DNA from 2 places in the Halomonas sp. DP5N14-9 genome. Region 1 is predicted to be linked to the other one. Evidence: predicted binding sites of a transcription regulator. Region 1 holds the regulator's gene; the other holds the start of a gene.
What was found. The regulator FNR, encoded in region 1, switches genes on or off when oxygen is low (the NO sensors DNR and NnrR bind a similar motif). The targets are predictions, from matches to a motif close to TTGATNTANATCAA.
Positions count from the first base shown of each region.

Region 2: a site for FNR is predicted at 3,651-3,664, ahead of KUW00_RS09780 (OmpW/AlkL family protein). Genes of this name have one in related genera too.

Region 1 covers NZ_JAHVHR010000002.1:347,072-355,276, reverse strand. Annotated here, with positions in the region: gene KUW00_RS03205 (DUF294 nucleotidyltransferase-like domain-containing protein) at 1-1,554, shown strand, start outside; gene KUW00_RS03200 (3'-5' exonuclease) at 1,551-2,243, shown strand; gene KUW00_RS03195 (hypothetical protein) at 2,339-2,578, shown strand; gene ttcA (tRNA 2-thiocytidine(32) synthetase TtcA) at 2,971-3,930, shown strand; gene fnr (fumarate/nitrate reduction transcriptional regulator Fnr) at 4,091-4,831, opposite strand; gene KUW00_RS03180 (sulfite exporter TauE/SafE family protein) at 4,986-5,672, opposite strand; gene ccoS (cbb3-type cytochrome oxidase assembly protein CcoS) at 5,669-5,899, opposite strand; gene KUW00_RS03170 (heavy metal translocating P-type ATPase) at 5,896-8,205, opposite strand, start outside.
Region 2 covers NZ_JAHVHR010000014.1:21,835-30,039, forward strand. Annotated here, with positions in the region: gene KUW00_RS09755 (amino acid ABC transporter substrate-binding protein) at 1-125, shown strand, start outside; gene KUW00_RS09760 (amino acid ABC transporter permease) at 143-817, shown strand; gene KUW00_RS09765 (amino acid ABC transporter ATP-binding protein) at 814-1,563, shown strand; gene KUW00_RS09770 (YqcC family protein) at 1,747-2,091, shown strand; gene KUW00_RS09775 (gamma-glutamylcyclotransferase family protein) at 2,132-2,632, shown strand; gene KUW00_RS09780 (OmpW/AlkL family protein) at 2,932-3,573, opposite strand; gene KUW00_RS09785 (OmpW/AlkL family protein) at 3,828-4,436, opposite strand; gene KUW00_RS09790 (hypothetical protein) at 4,736-5,056, shown strand; gene putP (sodium/proline symporter PutP) at 5,200-6,678, opposite strand; gene putA (bifunctional proline dehydrogenase/L-glutamate gamma-semialdehyde dehydrogenase PutA) at 6,888-8,205, opposite strand, start outside.

The DNA of each region.
Region 1 (8,205 bases):
CGCTTCGTCGCCGAAGAAGAAAGCCTGTGTTACCTGATGCCGCACACCTTGTTTCTGTCGCTGTGCGAGAACAACGCCGCCTTCTCGGACTACTTTCACCAGCGCCTGATCAGCAAGACGCGCTTGCTGGCCGAACGTCGCGCCGAGGGCGGCGTCACCCTGGCCGGATTCATGCTCGCCCGGGTGAACGAGTGCATGCGTGAGCCGCTCAAGGTCGGCTCGACGACATGCATTCGCGACGCCGTGCTGACCCTCAAGGACAAGGGCGCCGACAGCCTGCTGGTCGAGACGCCCGACGGTCCTGGCATGCTGACCAAGACCGACCTGCTCGAGGCCCTGGTGCTGGAGGGGTGCGACGGTGATGCCGAGGTCGGTGGTATCGCTCATCTGTCGCTGGTGACGGTGGATGAAAGCCAGTACCTGTTCGAGGCACTGATCGAGATGACCCGCCACAAGGTGGCCAGGGTGGTGGTGCTTCAGGGCCAGCGGCTGATCGGTGTCGTGGAGCTGACCGATGTGCTCAGCTTCTTTTCCAGCCGCAGCTACGTGGTCAGCCTGCAGGTCGAGCAGGCGACGACCCTGGCCTCGCTCAGCGAAGCAAGTCAGCGTGCGCCGGAGCTGGTCGAGGCGCTGATGGCCCAAGGGGTACGCATGCGCTTCGCCATGGGCATGCTGTCGGCGCTCAATGGGCGCATCATCAGCAAGGCCTGGCACTTCTCGATGCCGGCCCCTCAGCGCGAGCGCGCCTGTCTGCTGGTGCTCGGCAGCGAAGGGCGCGGCGAGCAGATCCTGAAGACCGACCAGGACAATGCGCTGATCCTGGCCGATGACCAGCAGTGGGACGAGCTCAGCGCAGATACCGCGCGGTTCACCAGCGTGCTCGACGATCTGGGCTATCCGCGCTGCCCGGGCAACATCATGGTCTCCAACCCCCAGTGGGTCGGCACCCTTGCGCAATGGCGCGCGCGCATCCGTCGCTGGGTCAGCGAACCCGACGGAGAAAGCCTGATGCGTCTGGCGGTGCTTGCCGACGCCTCGGGGGTGGCCGGTGACTTTGCCCTGGTGGACCGACTCCACGACGTGCTGATCGAAGAAACACGGGGCAATGAACTGTTGCTGACCCATCTGGCGAGGGGAGTGTTGCGGTTCTCGACGCCCTTGACCCTGTTTGGAACGCTGAAGAAGCCCGAGCACGGCGTCGACATCAAGAAGGGTGGCATCTTTCCCATCGTCCACGGTGTTCGCACCATGGCGCTGGAGTGCGGGCTGCGCGAGACCTCGACCCACGACCGGCTGGCGGCGCTGGCGTCACTCGGGCGCATCGAGCGAGTGGTGGCGGAGGATCTCGGCGAGGCGTTGTCGCTGTTCTGTGAGCTTCGGCTTCGGGCGCAGCTGGCCTACCGGCGCGACGATGCCCGGGCCACGGACGCCCCGGACAGGGTGGTGGTGCAGTCGCTCAATTCGCTGGAGCGGGACTTGCTGCGCGAGGCGCTGCACCTGGTCAAGGAGTTCAAGGCCAGCCTGTCCCACCGCTATCACCTGGAGTATGCATGAGTGTCGAGGCAGCCCCCCAGGGCAAGCTGCCTTGGCGTCAATGGTTTCGCTTGGGAGAGTACCCGATGCTGAGAGCGATCAGGCGTGTGGCCGACAGGCGTCGGCAGGCCGATGGCGATTTCGCCTGGCTGTTCAATCCCTATACCGGCGACGAGCTGGTGTCCCTGGACTGCGAAACCACCGGCCTGGATACCCGTCATGCGGAGCTGGTGTCCATCGCTGCGGTGCGCATTCGTGACGATCGCGTCTTGACCAGCGAGTCGCTGGACCTGCGGCTCGCGCGTCCTGCCAGTCTGAGTGGTGACTCCATCTGTATCCATCGCCTGCGTGGGGTCGACCTGGAAGGCGGCCTCGAGGTGCGCGAGGCCTTGACGACGCTGCTGGAATTTATCGGCAATCGCCCATTGGTCGGCTGGTGTATCGACTTCGACCTGGCCATGCTGGATCGCTACCTGAAGGCGGAGTTTGGCTTCTCGCTGCCCAACGCCACCATCGACGTGGCCCAGCAGTACCGCAAGCGGCTGCGCCGAAGTCACCCGGAAATCGAGGTGCAGCCGACCTTTGAACAATTGGCAGAGCGACTTGGAGTCCCGATCATGGGACGCCATACGGCCCTGGGCGACGCCGTCACCACGGCGCTGATGCATCTGCGCCTGGAAAGCGGGGCACTCACGGCGCCATCGCGCTGACCCGTTGCCGTCATCCGCGCTGACCCGTTGCCGTCATCCGCGCTGACCCGGTGCCACCCGCACCGGCAACCATTCACCTGCAAGGAGATCCTGTCATGAGTCTGCACGCCATGTTGACCCTTCTCGAGCCCACGCTGCTGGCGCTGGGCCTGGTCTCGGTGCTGGTGGCCTACCTCCAGTACTATCGCCGTACCCGGGACCTGTGGGGCATGGTCAAGTTCTGGGAGAAGCGACTGACCCTGACCGTGCGCGAGTTTGGCTGGCAACGTGCCGGCATCCTGCTGCTGTTGCTGGGCGTGGTGGTGCGCTATCTGCTGGCGCTGAACGTCGTCTAGGGCTTGTCTGAAAAGTGCCCGCGCTCGGTAATACGGCGTTAAAAATCGGATCAACATGCTCATTTACACCCCGTAAACTGCGCTTTCTCACCGATTTTTGCCTTGTCTAACCTTCGCTCGTCGACTTTTCGGACAGCGCCTAGGGCCTGGCTGACAGGCACTTGCGTTCTTCGACTTGCCGGACCAGACCAGACCAGACCAGACCAGGCCACGACGCGCAAGGGCGCCACTACGGCGGTGTCGTCCCTGGCGGTTTCCGATGTGCCGCCGACGAAAAGCCCCCCCCCCTTATTGTCCTCGCCGGGGTAAGCGGTCGCTGACCTCTTCGCCACTAAAGCGTCCGGATGGTAGACTGGCGCCTCTTTCATTTTCAGCCGTGATGTCCCGCTCCCATGTCGCCACAGTCCGCCTCCGCCACCCTGTTCGATCCCCGTACCCCCGAGGATGACCATCTCTCGATCGATGCCGGCGACAGCCCGGCCGACCCTGCTGCGGATGGCGACCAGACGGAAGCTCACGTTCAGGCCAAGGCACGGCGTGAGTTCAACAAGCTGCAGAAGCGCCTGCGCCGCCAGGCCGGCAACGCCATCATCGACTACGGCATGATCCAGGAAGGCGACAAGATCATGGTGTGTCTGTCTGGTGGCAAGGACAGCTACACCATGCTCGAGATCCTGCGCAGCCTTCAGCGCAACGCGCCGGTCAACTTCTCGCTGGTGGCGGTGAATCTGGATCAGAAGCAGCCGGGCTTTCCGGAGCATGTGCTGCCGAACTATCTGGACAGCATCGGCGTGGACTACCACATCCTCGAGCGCGACACCTATTCGGTGGTGAAGGAGAAGACGCCGGAGGGCAAGACCACCTGCGCGCTCTGCTCACGCCTGCGGCGCGGCTCTCTCTATGGCTTCGCCGAGGAGATCGGGGCGACCAAGATCGCCCTGGGCCACCACCGCGAGGACATTCTCGAGACGCTGTTTCTGAACATGTTCTTCGGTGGCAGCCTCAAGGCGATGCCGCCCAAGCTGCTCTCCGACGACGGCAAGAACATCGTCATCCGCCCGCTGGCGTACTGCCGCGAGGCCGATATTCAGGCCTACAGCGAGGCGATGGAGTTCCCGATCATCCCGTGCAACCTGTGTGGTTCCCAGCCCAACCTGCAGCGCCAGGTGGTCAAGGAGATGCTGGCCGAGTGGGAGGTCAAGCATCCCGGGCGCCTCGAGAGCATGTTCAAGGCGGTGACCAATGTAGCGCCGTCGCAGCTGGCGGATCGGCAACTGTTCGACTTCGAGGGGCTGGAGGCCGTACAGGCCGAACGCCAGGCCCGGCGCATCGACGTGGTGGATGCCGGCTGATCTCGCCAACAGCGAATGTGCATGACGCCATGACAGCAAAAGAGGCCGCATCTCCGGATGCGGCCTCTTTCTTGTCACACGCCATCTACTACGCTTTGCTTTCCAGATCCTGGGTACCGGGCGCTGCTGGCCAAGCCCGGCACACTGCCGCCAGGCCCGCTCAGGTAACTTCGGTGTCGGCCAGGGTCGACAGCGCGGTCAGGTCGAGGATATTGACCTCACGTCCCGATACCGCCACCAGATCCTGCTGCTGGAAACGCCCGAGGATACGGCTGACCGTTTCCACCGCCAGCCCCAGGTGATTGCCGATGTCGGCGCGGGACATGGACAGGCGGAAGCTGAACGGTGAATAGCCGCGGCGGCGGAAGCGGTCCGACAGGCCGAGGAAGAAGCAGGCCAGGCGCTGATCGGCGGTCTTGCGTGACAGCAGCTGCATCATCCGGCGGTCCTCTCGCAGCTCCTTGCTCAGGGTGCGAAACAGCTGGGCACGCAGCTCCGGTAGGGTCTGGGTCAGCGCATCGAGGCGGTCGAAGGGAATCTCGCACACCGTTGTGGTCTCCAGCGCCACCACGCTGCCGGGATAGCGGCCGTCGTCGATGCCATCCAGACCAACCAGTTCACTGGGCAGGAAGAAGTTGGTCAACTGAGCTTCGCCGCTGCCTTCGGTGGTGATCTGCTTGAGACTCCCCGATCGGACCGCGAAGACGCTGGTGAAGCGATCTCCCTGCTCGACCAATCGTGTGCCTTTCTTGATCGGCGGGTGACGACGGATGATGGAATCGAAGCGCTCGAGGTCGGCGGTCTCCAGCGACAGCGGAAGGCACAAGGAACTCAGGCTGCAGGACTCACAGCGAGTCTCATGCAGCATGGGACGCCGCCGATCTTGGGCCGTAGGACTCATTCGCAGCTCCTGTGGATCTGGGATCGATATTGACTGGGCCATGGGGAGAACAGACGTCGCCCGTACAGCACGTTGATGGCACTATTCTACACCCTCAGATCAGCTAAAAGTGGCGTCTACCTCTTTAGGATTAATAACTTAGAGGTAGGATGCGTCATTGATGCAGCCCAGTCCAAAGTTGCCAGACGGCAAAGGCGATGATCATGCCAGCGGCGACAAGGCGTGTTGCCCGATGCGCCAGCAGGGCCTGCATTTGTCTGGCGGCGAGGCCCGTCACCACAAGCGCCGGAAGCGTACCAAGACCGAAGCTCGCCATCAGCAGTGCGCCCTCGAGGGGCTCGGCCCGTGCCAGGCTCCAGGCCAGCATCGAGTACACCAGGCCACAGGGCAGCCAGCCCCAGATGGCGCCCAGCGCCACCGCCTGGGGCAGACGCACCACCGGCAACAGGCGTCTGCCTGCGGGTTCCAGGTACCTCCAGAGGTGACGTCCCAGTGCCTCGACGTGACGCAGGCCTTTCCATAGATCGGCAATGTAAAGCGCCATCAGGATCAACATCAGGCTGGCGACGATCTGCATCAGGCCACGCAGGGTCGGCGAAAGGCCGATCACCGAACCCAGGGCGGCAACTAGAGCGCCCGCCACACAGTAGCTGGTGATACGACCTACATTGTAGCCGAGCACAAGTGTGCTCACCCGCCAAGGTTGACGCATGCTGGGTGGGATGGCAAAGGTCAGGGCGCTCATGATACCGCCGCACATGCCAATACAGTGTGCACCGCCGAGCAGGCCAAACACGAAGGCCGCCATCATGGGAGGCAGTTCCAGGCCGGTAGGGTTCACTCAGGCCCTCTGGACGATGGACCACGATCGGATGTCTGCGCAGGCGTTTCGGAAGAGGAAGCGCCGTCATCGGCACCGCGAGTGTCGTCCTCATCCTCGAACAGGATGCGATAGGCGGGGCCTTCGAGGTCCTCGAACTGGTCGTTGCGCACCGCCCAGAAGAAGGCCCAGACCGCCAGGCCCAGCAGGATCAACGACAAGGGTATCAACAGGTAAAGGATGCTCATGGGCCGGGGCTTGCGGTGACGGGTGAAGGCGTCGCGGTCCGCCTGGTGCGTCCACGTCGCAGACGCAGGGCATTGCCGATGACCAGCAACGAGCTGAGTGACATGCCGATGGCGGCAAGCCATGGGGGCACGAAGCCCAGCGCCGCTGCGGGCAGCGCCACGACATTGTAGAGCACCGACCAGGACAGATTCTGGCGAATGATGCGACGGGTCTGACCGGCCACCTCGATGGCTTCGACGATACCCGTGAGCGGTTCGCCCAGCAATACCAGATCGGCGCGGGTGCGGGTGAGGTCGCTGGCCCCGGCCATGGCGATGGCAAGGTCGGCGCCGGCCAGTACCGGCACGTCATTGATGCCATCACCGACCATGGCCACCTTTTCACCCTGTGCCTGTCGCGCCTTCAAGTGCCCGAGCTTGTCCTCGGGGGTGGCCTCGCCACGCCACTGATCGACGCCCAGCGTGCGGGCAAGCTGGCCGACGTTGACTGCGCGGTCGCCCGACAGGATCTCGATGGCAAGCCCCCGCTGGGCGAGGGCGGCGAGGGTCTCGGCGGCGTCGTCACGGGGCTGATCGTCGAGCTTGAACCAGGCCTGGGGCTTGCCTTCGCAGGCCAGCAGCAGCCAAAGCCCTGCGCCAGGGAGCTCAGTAACGGGTTGGCCCAGGCAGGCAAAACCCGGCTGGCCCAGTCGCCAGCGCCGGCCGTCGATCACGCCTTCCACGCCCTGACCCGGGTGATTGCGCAGTTCGCTGGCCTGGCAGCTGGCGTCGCGCCAGGCAGCGAAGGCACGGGCGATGGGGTGCTCCGAGCCGGTCTCCAGTGCCGCCGCCAGGGCCAGATGCCGGCGCTTGGCGGCAGGGTCCATCTCGCCATTGTTGGCGCTTCCTTCGTCGTCGCTCAGCGGCCGGTGTTCGGCGAGTTGCATGCGACCCCGGGTCAGGGTGCCGGTCTTGTCGAAGACGACGCGATCGAGACAGGCCAGGGTCTCCAGCGCATCGGCTCGGGTCACCAGTACCCCGGCACGTCTCAGCCGACCGTGGGCCACGGTCAGGGCGGTGGGGGTCGCCAGCGCCAGGGCGCAGGGGCAGGTCACCACCAGTACCGACAGGGTGATCCACAGGCTGCGGCTAGGGTCGATCAGGCTCCAGACCAGCGCCACCAGGGCGGTGATGACCAGCAGGTTCAACACGAAGCGATGGGCCACCTGCTCGGCCAGGCGGGCGATACGTGGACGATGGGCGAAGGCACGGTCGGTGAGATCGAGAATGCCGGCGGCGCGGGTGTCGTCGCCGACGCGGGTGACCATCACTTCGATCGGGCTGTCCATGCACAGGGTACCTGCGTGCACGGTATCTCCCTGGCGACGCAGGCAGGGCAGCGATTCGCCGGTCAGCAGCGACTCGTCGATCTGGGCCAGGCCCGAGGTCAGGTTGCCGTCCGCGGGGATCTGGGCGCCGGGGCTGACCCGAACCCGGTCACCCGGGACCAGCCGACTGGCGGGGATGACGCGTTCATCGCCATGCTCGTCGAGGCGCACCGCAGCGCTCGGCAGGGCACTGGCCAGGGCATTGCCGCTACGGCCGTAGTGGGTACGGGCGCGAGACTCCAGGTAGCGTCCGAACAGCAGGAAGAAGGTGAACATGCTGACCGAGTCGAAGTAGCGATCACCGGAGTCGCTCACGACCGACCAGGTGCTGGCGATAAAGGCACCACCGATGGCCAGGGCCACCGGCACATCCATGCCCAGCACGCGGGTTCGCAGATCGCGCAGGGCGCCGACGAAGAAGGGTTGGGCCGAGTACAGTACCACCGGAGTGGTCAACGCCAGCGATAGCCAGGCAAACAGACGCTCGAACTCGCTACTGAGATCACCGCCGTCGACGTAGTGCGGGATGGAAAACATCAGCACCTGCATCATGCCGACGGCCGCCACGATCAGGCGTCTTATCATCTGGCGCGACTGTTGCTTGAGCCGCTGCTGAGCCTGGTCCGGCTCGTAGGGCTGGGAGGGATAGCCGATGGCAGCCATCTCGGCCAGCAGGCGCGACAGCGACAGGCGTTCGGGATCCCAGCGCACCTGAAGGCGATGCTGGGAAAGATTGACAGCGCAGCTCTCCAGGCCGTCGAGGGCATTCAGGCGGTGTTCGATCAGCCAGGCGCAGGCGGCGCAGGTGATGCCATCCACCGCCAGGGTCGCTACCTTGGTGTCGCCATCCTGACGCACGAAACGATCCTGCAGGCCCGGATCGTCGAATACCTGATAGCGGGCCTCGTCGGCGGGTGTCGGCGATGGGCGCTCCGGCAG
Region 2 (8,205 bases), on a different contig from region 1:
CGTTCCGCCAGGACGACCAGGAACTGCGCGATGAGGTCGACCAGGCGCTTGACACCCTGCGTGAAGACGGCACCTTGAGCGAGATATCCGAGCGCTGGTTCGATGCCGATATCACCACGCCCTGAGCGGTGATCGACTCTCCATGAGCATTCTCGACCTCGACTACATGGTTGGGCTGGTGCCCATCCTGCTCAGCTACCTGCCCCTGACCCTGGGGATGGCGCTGGCCGGGATGGCGCTGGCTCTGGTGCTGGCCTGTGGCCTGGCGGTGATCCGGGTACTCAAGATCCCGGTTCTCAACGGCCTGACGCTGTGGTTCATCTCGTTCTTTCGCGGCACACCGCTGTTGGTGCAGCTGTTCCTGTTCTACTACGGGCTGCCCCAGGTGCTGTCGTTTCTGACCACCATCGATGGCATCACCGCCACCATCATGGGGCTGACGCTGCACTTCTCGGCCTATATGGCGGAGTCGATCCGCGCCGCCATCGTCGGAGTGGATCGCAGCCAGACCGAGGCGGCGCTGTCCATTGGCATGACCAACGGCCAGTTGATGCGCCGAATCGTACTGCCCCAGGCCACTCGCATAGCGGTGCCGACGTTGATGAACTACTTCATCGACATGATCAAGGCCACCTCGCTGGCGTTCACCCTGGGCGTCACCGAGCTGATGGGGGCGACCCAGAAAGAGGCCGCCGGCAGCTTCCTGTACTTCGAGGCCTTCATCACCGTGGCGCTGATCTACTGGGCCATCGTCGAGGCGCTGGCCTGGCTGCAGCGGCGCCTGGAATCCCGACTCAACGAGGCCTATCGTCGATGATCAAGCTAGAGCGACTGACCAAGCGCTTCGGTGATACCACCGTGCTCGACGGTATCGATCTGGAGATCCAGCAGGGCGAGATCATCGTGGTGATCGGCCCCTCCGGGACCGGCAAGTCGACGTTGCTGCGCTGTCTCAACTTTCTGGAGCAGCCCGATGGTGGCCGATTGACCTTGGGTCCGCTGAATCTGGACCTGACCCAGGCCAGCAAGTCCGAGATCCTGGCTGCCCGTCGACACACGGCCTTCGTGTTCCAGAACTACGCGCTGTTTGCCAACAAGACGGCGCTTGAGAACATCGCCGAGGGTCTGATCGTGGTCAACCGCTGGCCCAGGGCCAAGGCCCACCAGCGGGCACGGGAGATCCTCGAGCGCATCGGCATGTCGGACAAGGCGGACGCCTATCCGGCGTCGCTGTCCGGGGGCCAGCAGCAGCGGGTGGGGATCGGCCGCGCCATGGCCGCCCAGGCCGAGGTGATCCTGTTCGACGAACCCACCTCATCGCTGGATCCCGAGTGGGTCGACGAGGTGCTGGCGTTGATGAAGCAGTTGGCGCGTGAACGCCAGACCATGCTGGTGGTCACCCACGAAATGGCCTTTGCCCGTGACGTGGCCGACCGGGTGGTGTTCATGGAGGGCGGGCGCATCGTCGAGCAGGGGCCTCCCTCGGAGCTGTTCCATGCACCGCAGGACCCGCGTACCCGAGACTTCCTGCGCAAGGTACTGCCCGCCGCCGAGCCCCTGTAGGCCGAATCGCTCATCCATCCGGCGAGATCCTCGTTCGAGAAAGTCTGCGCGTCGAGGCGTGCCCTTCGAGGTGCCGCATTTGCAGCGGTTTCTTGGGGGGCGCGTGTTGCTGCCGGGCTGGCCCTCGCTGGTCCGGCACGCGACAATGACGTGCACCAAGCCCATTTTCAAAGCGGAGGCATCATGCCCACCGAACCTTCTGTCCACGACGCCCTGGGCGCGGCCCTGCGCGAGCTCGAGGCGACCATGAAGGCCGCCAACATGTGGCGTATGGATAAGCCGGAGGCCGCCGCCTTCAACAGTCGGCAGCCGTTCTGCATCGATACCATGTCGCTGCCCCAGTGGCTGCGCTTCGTGTTTATCGCCAGGCTCGATACCCTGGTCGAACAGCGTGCGCCCCTGCCCGCCAGTTGCGATGTGGCCCCGGCGGTGGACGCCTACCTGATCCAGGAAGGCGCGCGCGCCCAGGACCGGATGCTGTTGCAGAAGGTTGTCGAGGATATCGACCGGCTGATCACCGAGAACTGAATCGCCGGTAACGGAAGAAGTCCCCAGCGAGGAGAAGGCGATGCCCTGGTACTTTGCCTATGGCAGCAACATGAACATTGAGCGTGTCGCCGCGCGCATCGGTGAGACCCGGCGTGTGCTGGCCGGCAGCCTGGAAGGCTACGCGCTGCGCTTCAACAAGGCCTCTCGGGTGCCGGGCATTGCCCACGCCAATGTGGTGCCGGCGCCAGGCGATCGGGTCGAGGGCGCGCTGTTCGAACTCCTCGAACCCGAGCAGATCCGGCAGATGGATCCCTTCGAAGGTTACCCGCACGAGTACGACCGTCATCGTCTGCCGGTGATCACCGAACAAGGGCCGATCGAGGCCTGGGTCTATATCGCCGGCGCCGAACGCCAGGGGGATGGCCTGCGGCCCGCCCGCGAGTACCTTGAGCACCTGCTGGCCGGTCGTGACTTCCTCAGCGAGGGCTACCACCAGGCGCTGGCGGCGGTAGAGGCCGTCGAGCACCTCGATGATGCCACTCTGGGGAGGTTGGGGCTGTCACGTTATCATCCCCGCTAAGGCTTGTACGAAAAGTGCCTGCGCTCGGTAATACGGCGTTAAAAATCGCGTCAAAATGCTCATTTACATCTCGTAAACTGCGCTTTCTTATCGATTTTTGCCTTGTCTAACCATCGTTCGCCGGCTTTTCGTACTAAGCCTAGGCCTCTGCTTGCCCTGTTACCGCAGCCCCTCCCTCGAGAATTGCAGTGGCAACTGCCACGCGAGCGACCACAGAAGCCATCTTGTGACGGTGACAGCACAGCGCCCGCTCCTGCCAGGCAGGAGCGGGCGCTGCGTGTTAGCGGTCGAGCCCTGGATCAGAAGCGGTAGCTGATACCGGCCATGATCACGTAGGGGTCCACCTCGATCTCGCCGATGTCATCGCCGTTGAGGTCGACGTCGCTGTCGATATCCAGATACCACACCGCCATGTTGGCCGCCCAGTGGTCGTCGATGACCAGGTCGAGGCCGGCCTGGCCGGCCCAGCCCCAGGACTCTTCCAGATCGAGATCGGCACCTTCCAGCGCGATATCCTCGTCGGAGAAGTGGGTGTAGTTGACCCCCAGGCCGACGTAGGGCTGCACCCGCGCCTCGGTGCCACCGAAGGGGTAGTACTGCACGGTCAGGGTCGGCGGCAGGTGCTCGACGCTGGCGCCGATATCGCCATCTGCAGTGCTAAGGTCGACGTCATGCTCGAAGGGCTCGGCGGCCAGCAGTTCGACGCCGAACTTGTCGTGGAAGCGGTAGCCCAGGGTGAAGGCGAAACCGTTGTCGTCATGGACGTCGGTATTCATGCTGCCGCCGGCCAGCGAGCCGTTGTCGGAGTCGGGCTTGACCTTGGCCACACCGATGCGGGTGTAGATGTCGCCCTTGCCGTAGGCGGCAAAGGCCTGGCTGCTGGCGAGGGCGCTGCCGGCGATGGCGGCGACCAGGGCGGTGGTGATCAGGGGATGGCGCATGGTGTTCTCCTTGCGTACTGGCAAAAGTGGGCGAGCCCGATTGCCAAGCAGTGTATGCCGCATCGAGAACGTGGTTATTGATCTACCTCAATACCTCCTTTGGTCGACAAAAATGAACCGGCAACGCACCAGAAAAGGCGCCTGGCAAAGCCAGACGCCTTCGATGCTGCGGTTGGAATGCGGCGCGATCGAGCTAACCGGTCAGCCGCTTATTTCAAGATCGCGCAGGCGTTTTGTCAATACAGCGCAAGCGCTTAGAAACGATAGGTGACGCCGGCACCGATGGTCATCGGATCGATCTCGGCCTCGCCGACATCGTGGCCGTCGACCTCGATATCGGAATCGACATCGGCGTAGCGGGCGTAGGTGCCGACCAGCAGGTTGTCGGTGACGCTGAGGTCGAGACCCACCTGGGCTGCGGCGCCGTAGGAGCTATCGAGGTCGGCGTTGAAGCTCTCGTCGGAGAAGTGGGTGTAGTTCATGCCCACGCCAACGTAGGGGTGGACGCGAGCGTTTTCCACGCCGCCCAGCGGGTAGTAGTTGAGCATCAGGTTGACCGGGGTACGGTCGACGCTGCCCACATTACCGCCGTTGACCGCGATATCGTGCTCCATGGCCTCGGAGCCGTTGAGCTCGACACCGAACTTGTCGTGGAACAGGTAGCCGGCGCCGTAGGCGAAGCTGTTCTCTTCGGAGACATCGAGATCCTGGTTGGCGATATCGCCGTTGTCCGAGGTGGGATCGGCTTTCTCGAAGCCACCGCGCACGTAGATGTCACCTGCCTGATAGGCCAGGGCAGACTGGGCGGCGAAGGTGGTGGTAGCGAGCAGGGCTGCGGTGCCCATCAGTCGAGTCATGTTCATGCGGGACCTCCTTGATGATCCGATGGCATCCTTCCCGAGGGAAGTAACCTTGTACGCTTCGCAGTTTACGAACAGTGTTTCTAAATGTCTTGTAGAAATATTTAATTGGCCAGATAGCAGTAACTAGCCAGAATTTATGGAACTAAATCGACTTGGGCGGGTAGGTAATGTAAATGCTGTACAATTTTTTTGCACATTGTGGCGTAGACATCGATGCGCGCTTGTGCACTGCATAAACGCTCGCCGTCCGGCGATAAATCGTCTTCACTGTGGGAGAAGACTCCGGAGGAGAGTGCGGGATGGTGGCCAGACGAAGGCGTGAGAGGTTGCTCGGCATGTCGACGCTGCCCTGGGGCGGGGCGGCACTGGTGCTCGCACTGACCGCTCTGTTGGCGGTGTGGCTGCTGCTGGAACCCTGGCTGATTCGTGATCTCCCGACGCCGGCGAGGCTGGCCATGGTAGTTCTGGGCGTGTGGGCGCTGGGCGGGGGGTTGTCCATGCCGCTGCACTTCTCAGCGGTACCCGGCTGGTGGCGTCTGGCGGGGGCCATGCCCTGGTATCCGCTGGCGCTGGTCAGCTTTATCGTGCTGCTGCTGTGTCGCTACGCCGGCCTGTTTTGAACGGGGCTGATGTGCACGGCTAAGGTGGGCAGGGCGGTTCGACCGTCAGTGAGCGTTGAGCGCCAGGTGCGTGCTGGATGTGTCCCGTAACGAAGAAGGCCGCCCGAGGGCGGCCTTCTTGCGTGGCAGACGATCACTGACGATCAGGCGTCTTCCAGGGTGTCGAACTGCTCGGTGATCTCCTTGCTCGGCTCGGCGGTCATCAAGCTCACCACCACGATGGCGATGTAGGCGAAGATCACGCCGGGCACGATCTCGTAAAGATCGAACAGCCCGCCGGACATCTCGGCCCAGGCCACCACGGTGATGCCACCGACCACGATACCGGCCAGCGCACCCCACTGGTTCATGCGACGCCAGTACAGCGACATGATCAGTGCAGGACCGAAGGCGGCGCCGAAACCGGCCCAGGCGTAGGACACCAGTCCCAGTACCGTGGAGTCCGGGTTCATCGCCAGCAGGTAGGCGATGACGGCGATGCCGATGACCGCAAAGCGGCCGACCCAGACCAGCTCGGACTGGCTGGCGTCGGGGCGGAACAGCGCCTTGTAGAAGTCATCGGTCAGGGCGGAGGAAGACACCAGCAGCTGGGAGTCGGCGGTGGACATGACCGCGGCCAGGATGGCGGCGAGCAGCACACCGGCGACCAGCGGATGGAAGATGGCGTTGACCATGACCATGAAGATGGTCTCGCCGTCACCCAGGTCGCGGGTCATGTAGACGAGGCCCAGCAGACCGACCGCCATGGCGCAGACCAGGCACAGGCCCGACCAGGTCACGGCGATGCGACGGGCGGCGGGGATGTCGGCTTCGGAGCGGATGGCCGCGAAACGCGCCAGGATGTGCGGCTGGCCGAAGTAGCCAAGGCCCCAGGCCAGCGAACTGATGATGCCGATGGCGGTCAGGGTTTCACCGGTGGACGCATCGACGAACCAGCTCAGCATGTCGGGGTTCTCGGCCAGGATCTGCTGGCCACTGCCGCTGAAGCCACCCAGTTCGGTCAGGGCGATGACCGGCACGACCAGCAGCGCCGCTGCCATCATCAGACCCTGGATCAGGTCAGTCCAGGAGACCGCCAGGAAGCCGCCAAAGAAGGTATAGGAGATGATGGCCAGCGTACCGACGGTCACCGCGATGGTGTAGTCGAAGCCGAATACCGTCTCGAACAGCTTGCCGCCGGCAACCAGGCCGGAGCTGGTGTAGAACAGGAAGAACAAGAGGATGAAGACCGCCGAGATCACCCGCAACAGCGGTGCCTTCTCGCGAAAGCGCTTGGCGAAGAAGTCCGGCAGGGTCAGGGCGTCATTGGCCTTGAAGGTGTAGACGCGCATGCGCCGGGCGACAATCAGCCAGTTGAGCCAGGTGCCGATCAACAGGCCCACGGCGATCCAGGAGGCCGACAGACCGCTGACGTAGGCCGCACCGGGCAGACCCAGCAGCAGCCAGCCCGACATGTCCGAGGCGCCGGCAGATATCGCCGACGTCCAGGGGCCAAGCGAGCGGCCACCAAGGATATAGTCGGACAGATTGGTGGTGCGCTTGTAAGCAATGATACCGATGACCAGCATCAATATCAGATACAGCGCGAACGTGATGCCAATGGTGGCGTTGTTTTCGACCATGGGAGCGTTCCTTGTGGTTTTTGTCGTGGGTGGTTGGCGTTCTCAAGTCACCGGCCCTGTGTCGAGCGCGATGATCTCCCCGTGTGGGCGCGGTCGTCACGCGCGTCCCTGCGATCCGGCGCTCCCCTCGGGGTAGTGGGTGAGCGCCGGTTGCCGACGGTGCGCCGACCGTCGGGTGAGTGCGTTGGACCAGCAGGCCAGGGCCTGACTTACTCGTCCCCTAGCGCCAGCAGCGAGGCGTTGCCGCCGAGTGCCGCCGTGTTGTTGGTCACCGTTTTCTCGGTGGCGAAACGCAACAGGTAGTTGGGGCCGCCGGCCTTGGGACCGGTGCCGGAGAGCCCCTGACCGCCGAAGGGTTGAACGCCTACGACAGCACCAATGATATTGCGGTTGATGTAGACGTTGCCAACGCGCACTTTCCGCGCTATTTCATCGGCAAAGGATTCGTTGCGGCTGTGCACGCCGAAGGTCAGGCCATAACCACGCGCGTTGATCGAGGCGATCACCTTGTCGAGCTCGCTGGACTTCCAGCGCACCACGTGCAGCACCGGGCCGAACTGTTCACGCTCGAGCGCATCGATACCATCGATGGTGAAGGCCGCCGGGGCGACAAAGGTGCCTTCACTGGTGTGCTCGGGCTTCAGCGGCGTTTCGCTGATCAGACGTCCTTCACCCTTCAGCCGATCGATATGCGCCTGCAGGTTCTTGCGCGCGTCCTCGTCGATCACCGGGCCTACGTCGGTGCCGAGGTCGCGTGGGTCACCCACGTGGAGTTCGGCCATGGCGCCGTCGAGGATCTGTAGCACACGGTCGGCGACGTCGTCCTGCAGGTAGAGCACCCGCAAGGCCGAGCAGCGCTGTCCGGCGCTCTGGAAGGCCGAGTGGATTACGTCGGCGACGACCTGCTCGGGCAGGGCGGTGGAGTCGACGATCATCGCGTTCATGCCGCCGGTCTCGGCCACCAGTGTCGGCAGCGGCGCATTCTCACGCTCGGCCAGGGCGCGGTTGATGATCTGGGCGGTATCGGTACCGCCGGTGAAGACCACCCCGGTGATCCGCGAATCGCCGGTCAGCACGCTGCCCACGGTGGGGCCATCGCCGGGCAGCAACTGCACCACTTCACGCGGCATGCCGGCCTGGTACAGCAGCTCGACCACCCGGTGGGCAACGATCGACGTCTGCTCGGCGGGCTTGGCCAGCACGGTATTGCCGGCCACCGCGGTGGCGACCATCTGGCCGCAGAAGATTGCCACCGGGAAGTTCCACGGGCTGATCGCGGCGAACACCCCCTTGCCGCCCATGTGCAGACGATTGGACTCGCCGGTGGGGCCGGGCAGCTCGGTGGGCTCACCGAAGATCTCCTCGGCGCGCACCGCATAGTAGCGACAGAAGTCCACCGCTTCGCGGATCTCGTCGACGCCGTCGGTCAACAGCTTGCCACCTTCACGCGAGCACAGCGCCATCAGCTCCGCCAGGTGCTCTTCCATCAGGTCGGCGAAGCGCCTCAGGATGTCGGCGCGCTCCTTG